One region of the Cobetia sp. MMG027 genome, then DNA from elsewhere that is predicted to be linked to it. Evidence: predicted binding sites of a transcription regulator. Region 1 holds the regulator's gene; the other holds the start of a gene.
The links. Region 1 encodes LexA, which represses DNA repair genes until DNA is damaged. Its sites were predicted from a motif close to TACTGTNTANNTANACAGTA; they were not measured.

Region 1 (3,414 bases):
GCATGCCGTCGCACGGCGCATGGCCGGTGAGGAAGGGGCGCTGGCGTTGATGGAGCTGGCATTGGCCTCGTTGATCGAGGAGTGCGCCGCGTCGGCACGCTGGCCTGAGGGCAGCTGGCGCGAGCGGCTGGCCACACCGCCGACTCCCGTGGCGGAAATCGAGCAGTTGCGAAGCCTGCAGGCGCAGCCGGACAGTTGGTTGAGCCAGCTGGTGGCCGATATCACGCGTTTGCATGAAGAGGGCGGTGCTGCCCGGCGTGAGGAAGGCCAGGCGCGTGGCGATGGTCTCATCATCGCCGCGGCGGCCAATGCGCCTCTGGCAGAGCGTCTCGCCACGGCAGTCAGCGCCATGAAGGCGTTGCTGTCACACCTTCGCGAGTCGAATGTGGAGTGGTAGCGTCGCGCCTTGCCTGACCCGAAGGCGCTGGCATGTCACGCACCTGTCATTCAGGTGACGCCTTGGCATGACGGGTGCTAGACTGGCGGCATTGTGGCAAGCCCTGCATTCTCCGGTACGACCATGGCTCTGGCTGTGGTCGTACTTTTTTCTGCATTGTCGCCAGTGACTGCAAGTCGCAGGGCCTGCCCGCCGTCAAGCTGACGATCACAACGACGCCGGTATCCTCAGGATGCCGTGCAGGAGGAATGACGTGTCCGATCCCGCCGTACTTGAAATCGTGCAAATGGAAGATGGGGAAGTGATCCTGCGTGCCGCCGAGAGTGAAGGTGAGCCACTTCTCAGTATCCGCATCTCCGATGAAGCTGCCGATCTGCTGCGTGACAATCGCTTCGAGGTCGCGCGTGAGATGATCGATCACGCCATCACCCGCACCCGCCTGTGGGATGGCGAGGATGATGAGGACGAGCAGTCGGAAGGCATGGTGCACTGAGCACTTCCCGCATGTCTGCCAGCCACGAAAAAACCCGCCAATCGGCGGGTTTTTTCGTGGATGCCCTGATGGCGACAATCGTCATCTGCGCGTCAGCGCTGTGAGGACAGACTGCCTGCGAGCCTTGAGATCAGTGCAGGCCGCCATCGCGGATCACGCCCACGCCGAGGCCCTCGATTTCCAGGCTGTCCGTGCGCAGATCCACCTTGATGGGAGCGAAGTCCTCGTTCTCGGCTTCCAGCCATACGTAATGGCCATCGCGACGGAAACGCTTCACCGTCACTTCATCCCCCAGACGCGCCACCACGATCTGTCCGTCACGCACGCTGCTCGTGCGGTGCACGGCCAGCAGGTCACCTTCCAGAATGCCGACATCCTTCATCGAGACCCCGCGCACGCGCAGCAGATAGTCGGCGGCAGGCGAGAAGTAGTCACTGGGCAGCGGGCAATGACGATCGATATGCTGGCTGGCCAGGATAGGGCTGCCAGCGGCCACTTCCCCGATGACCGGCAGGCCCTGCTCGCTATCCTCTTCCGCCTCGGCCAGAGACGGCACGCGGATGCCCCGCGAGGTGCCCGGTACCATCTCGATGGCTCCCTTGCGCTTCAGGGCACGCAGATGCTCTTCCGCGGCATTCGGTGAGCGAAAGCCCAGTGCCTGGGCGATTTCGGCACGCGTTGGCGGATAGCCTGAGGACTTGATGGTCTTGATGATGAAGTCGAAGACATCCTGCTGGCGCGGAGTAAGCGGCTGAGTCATGGGCATTGCCTTTTGCCTGGGCGGCATCTGAGCTGACGGCACGGGGTGTGCATCCATACAACTGTCATTGTATCCAGTCATGGCGGTCATGCAAGGCATCGTGGGTGCTTTGGCAGCAACGTTGCCGGCATCTTCGTCGACATCGACATGCTGACGCGAGACAGCGGGTGTCCGGGACACCCCATGACCATCCCGTCCCCGAGCGTCCCGCGTGAATGCGCGTCCTGCCGGTCTTGGCTGTCGAGTGTTTGAAACAACCAGCAATTGCCAGTCATGGCATGGACAGCTAGAATTATCTTGTTTCAAACGAATGTTCGTCGGGCGCATCAGGCTACCGGTACCTGACCCTGTGTGTCCTGTGCTTCTGTCCTGTGCTCGGGATACGGCTCGTGGCAGCCTCCGCCTCGGAGTCGCTGCCTGACACGCGGTGCGTGAAGACCGACATGTCGTTTGATTGACCTGCATGAGAAGAGTCGCCCCCGGGCCACGGCCTTGCCGTTTCCCGGGGGGACAAGGACTCCCGTGCCCCCTCGTGACTGATCACCTGACAAGGCATCCGCCCATGGCCCAGACCGATACCGTTACCCGTATCCTCGATACCGCCGAGGTCCTGTTCGCCGAGCGAGGCTTCGCCGAAACCTCGCTGCGCAATATCACCAGCAAGGCCAAGGTCAACCTGGCGGCGGTCAATTATCACTTCGGCTCAAAGAAGTCATTGATCCAGGCAGTGTTCGCCCGCTATCTCGACCCCTTCAGCGAGCGTTTCCATGCGGCACTCGACAGTGTCGAGCAGCAGCATGCCGGTCGTCAGGTGCCGCTGGAAACGCTGCTGGAAGTGATGGCGCGCACGGTGCTGGAGGTGCCGGCCGAGCGCAACAGCCTGCGTACCTTCATGCGCCTGCTCGGGCTTGCCTATACCCAGGGGCAGGGCCACATGCGTCGCTACATCCGCGAGCATTACGGCACGGTCTTCAGCCGCTTCGCCGAGCTCCTGAAGCTTGCGACGCCGGACCTGCCAGACAACGAGCGCTTCTGGCGTCTGCACTTCATGCTCGGCAGCGTGATCTTCACCTTCTCGGGACTGGACGCACTGCGCGATATCGAAGAGGCCGAATACGGCCATCACACCAGTGTGCGCGAGCTGATCCAGCACATGCGTCCGGTGGTGGTGGCGGCGATGGCGGCTCCGCTGCCGGCCTCGCTCGGAGATGGTGAAGCGGTCACCCAGGCGGCCAGCTGATGGCTTGCTGGGTGGCGGTGGATCTCACCCGCCAGCGTCTCGAGATACGCAATGACGCGCCGAGTGGCAGTCGTGATGCGCCGCCCCCCGCGGCTGACCCTGACACGCTGGTGCATGCCTGTGCGATCTCCAGCGGCCTCAACGGTATCGGCGAGCTCGATGGCAGCGGTTGCACGCCGACCGGCTGGCATGTGGTTCGCGCCGCGATCGGGGAGGGCAATCCGCGTGGTGCCGTCTATCGTGGGCGGCGCTTCACGGGAGAGGTGTTCACGCCTCGACTGGCCGCCGAGCACCCCGAACGCGACTGGATCCTGACGCGTATCCTGTGGCTCAGCGGTCGCGAGTCCGGCATCAACCGTGGCCGCAACGCGGCGGGACAGCGCGTCGACAGCCTGCGGCGCTACATCTACTTCCATGGCACGCCGACCAGCGAGCCGATGGGCACCCCGGCCTCCCATGGGTGCATTCGTCTGCGCGATGAGGATCTGCTGTGCCTTTACCGGCATGCGCCCGCCGGAACGCCA
Region 2 (3,414 bases), on a different contig from region 1:
CGTAGGGCTCCTGCACCAGCTCGCCGCCTTCCGGCAGCCACTGGATGGCCCAGTCGACGCCATGCTCCTCATCCTCGAAATGACCGACGAACGGCGATTCCGGCAGACGCTCGAAACCATCGGTGGCGCCGAGCAGATAGTCGCGCAGGCCATCCTCATAATGCCAGGCCGTCTCGCTGCCATCCGTCTCGGTCAGCACGACCTTGAGCCCCGGGCACAATACCGCCTTGGCGCGCAGCAGGTGACGCAGGCGCGCCATCGCCAGACGCGGACTGTCGAAGTAGCTCTCGTCCGGCCAGAAACGCACCAGAGTGCCGGTATTGCGCTTGCCGACGGTACCGATCTGACTCAGCTCCTCGACCTTCTCGCCATTCTCGAAGGCAATGCGCTGACGCAGACCCTCACGGCAGACTTCCACCTCAAGGCGTGTCGACAGGGCGTTGACCACCGAGACCCCCACGCCGTGCAGGCCGCCCGAGAAGCGATAGCTGTCCTGGGAGAACTTGCCCCCCGCGTGCAGCTTGGTGAGGATCAGCTCGATCCCGGTCACACCATGCTCGGGGTGGATGTCAGTGGGCATGCCACGACCATCATCCGCCACCTCGATACCGCCGTCTTCCAGCAGCTTCACGCGTACTTCCTTCGCGTGACCCGCCAGCGCCTCATCGACGGAGTTGTCGATGACTTCCTGGACCAGGTGGTTGGGCCGAGTGGTATCGGTATACATGCCGGGCCGCTTGCGGACCGGTTCGAGGCCGGAGAGAACCTCGATGGAACTGGCGCTGTACTGACTCATCGCAGCCTTGTGTCCTTGGTGTTGACGTCCGGCAGACGCATCACGGATGGCGATGCCTCTGCCTGATTTTCTGAAGAGAGTCGCCGCTGGCCGAACGATCCGATGACGGATTCATCTTCCTGTCCGGCCCGCACGCCCAACCGTCCTCGACACGTTAGCAGGGTGCGACGTGGAAGGATGTCGCAAGCGACGGGGCCAGACGATGGCCGGCATGCGCCATGATGGCAGGCAGGTACTCCGCCAGTCTGGCAAATCCATGATCCCCTCCCGGCGTGAGGATCAGCCGGCAATCCTGATAGAGGCTTGCGGCATCGTTGACGTCCAATGTCTCGTCCGCCGTGGCAAGCAGCACGAGGGTGCGCTGCGGCGTGACGGGGATCGCTTCCAGTGCGGCCAGCGCCGGCCCGAATGCTTCGGTGACGGTGAAGGACTCGCCGGTATAGGGGTTGGCGTGGGTCGACCCCAGCCATGCCGTGACAAGCCTGACCGGGCGCACGGCTGGATTGATCAATACCGTGCGCGGCCCCTGACGCCATACGCTCTGCTCGCGGCCCTGGGGTCCATCGAGTCGCGCAGCCTCACGCGCGGCAAGCCAGGTGCTCAGAAAGCCACCCATGGAGCTGCCGATCACCACGATGGCGTCGTCACAGGCAGGGTCAGCCGGGTCGAGATCCAACTGCGCGCAGAGCGCCTGGTAGGCCTCCTCCACCACCGCTTGCCCGGCAGCGGGTTGAGGTGGGATGTCAGGCGCGACGCAGGGCAGACCGAATTCGGCGGCCGCACGCTTCATCAACTGCGCCTTGGGCGAGCAACTGGCCGAGTTGAAACCATGCAGGTACAACACGCCCCTGACCGGAGGAACGACAACGCCTGCCTGCGCAGGGTAATGGGGACGGCTCATCAGCGCTCCCGACACGCGCGAACCGAACGGCTCACGCTCGGTTCGCGGCAAGGTGTCTAGTGTAAACGATTGATTCCCATATAGGATAGCGAGAATACTGTATAAATCAACAGAGGATGATCGCCTGCGTGATCCCCCGTCAGCGCGGGTCCTGCCCCTGGGCGGCCCACACGGACTCGATCAAGGCACGACTGGAAGCGTCCAGCTGCTCGAAGCCTTCTCCCGTGGTCATGGTCGCTTCCGTCGCGGTGGCGATCTGCTTGCCCAGCTCCACGCCCCACTGATCGAACGGATTGATGTCCCAGATGGTGGCCTGGACGAAGACCTTCTGCTCGTAAAGCGCGATCAGGGCCCCCAGGGTTTCCGGCGTCAGCGCTTCCAGCAGCAGGGTGGTCGAGGGCTGATTGCCACGATAACGCTTGTGATTCGGCTGGGCCTCGTCACCCGGTATCGCGTCATCGCCCAGCATCAACACGCGCGACTGGGCAAAGCAGTTGGCCAGTGTCAGACGGTGCTGCGCCTTGAGGTGGGCACGGGTCTCGGCGTCCTCGACGTGGTCATAGCGACGCATCGGCGCGATGAAGTCACATTCCACTGCCTGGGTGCCCTGATGCAGCAGCTGATAGAAGGCATGCTGGGCGTTCGGGCCCAGCTGGCCCCACAGCACCGGGCAGGTGGAGTAATCGACCATCTCGCCATCGTTGGTGACCGACTTGCCGTTGGATTCCATTTCCAGCTGCTCGAGGTAGCTTGCGAAGTATTCCAGGCGGCCGTCGTAGGGCAGGATGGAATGGGCGCGAATATCGAGGAAGTTGTTGTTCCAGATACCCGCCAGCGCCAGCAATACCGGCAGATTGTCTTCCAGCGGTGCGGTGCGGAAATGCTCATCCAGCTCATGCGCCCCCGCCAGCAGGCGACGGAAGTTGTCCATGCCGACATTGAGCGCGATGGGCAGTCCGATGGTGCCCCACAGCGAGTAGCGCCCGCCGACCCAGTCCCAGAACAGCAGCTGATGTTCCGGTGCGATACCCCACTCGCTCATCTTCTCCGGCTTGGCGGATGCGCCGATGAAGTGCTGGCGATTGATCAGCCCTTCCAGACGGCCTTGCGGGTCGAGGCGCGACTTCAGCCAGTCACGCGCGGTGCGCGCATTGGAGAGCGTGTCGATGGTGGAGAATGACTTGGACGACAGGATGAACAAGGTGGTTTCCGGGCTGAAGGACTGCAGGTAGTCCGCCAGCTGTGAGCCATCCATGGTCGAGGCGAAGTGCACGCCGACCTCATGGACGCCCTTGGGACGGCAATCGCTCAGCGCGCTCGAGACCATCAGCGGCCCCAGGTCCGAGCCACCGACCCCCAGATTGACTACATCGGTGATCGGCTTGCCGGTGGCACCACGCCACTGCCCGCTATGGAAGGTCTCGACCATCTCGGCGAGCCGCTCGAGGCTCTCGTGGATGGCAGGTACCACATCCTCGCCATCCACCTCGAGACTTGCCGAGCGTGGCAGACGCAGGGCCGCGTGCAGGGCCGGGCGATCTTCCGAGCGATTGACGTGCTCACCGGCCAGCAGACGCTTGATGCCCTGCTCGACACCGGTTTCCCGCGCCAGCTCCAGCAGCAGCTCCAGGGTCTCCTGCTTGAGACGCTGCTTGGAGAGATCCAGGCGCAGGCCCGCGGCAGAACGGGTGAAGGTCGTCACTCGATCGCGCCCTTG

Region 2: PJK54_RS15570 (YqiA/YcfP family alpha/beta fold hydrolase) is a predicted target of LexA. The motif match lies at 1,793-1,812, and genes of this name have one in related genera.

Annotation. Positions count from the first base shown of each region.
Region 1 covers NZ_JAQJIO010000005.1:293,170-296,583, forward strand. Annotated here, with positions in the region: gene PJK54_RS08775 (DUF6586 family protein) at 1-397, shown strand, start outside; gene PJK54_RS08780 (hypothetical protein) at 651-890, shown strand; gene lexA (transcriptional repressor LexA) at 1,021-1,650, opposite strand; gene PJK54_RS08790 (TetR/AcrR family transcriptional regulator) at 2,213-2,890, shown strand; gene PJK54_RS08795 (L,D-transpeptidase) at 2,890-3,414, shown strand, end outside.
Region 2 covers NZ_JAQJIO010000011.1:136,570-139,983, forward strand. Annotated here, with positions in the region: gene parE (DNA topoisomerase IV subunit B) at 1-796, opposite strand, end outside; gene PJK54_RS15570 (YqiA/YcfP family alpha/beta fold hydrolase) at 951-1,697, opposite strand; gene pgi (glucose-6-phosphate isomerase) at 1,837-3,414, opposite strand, start outside.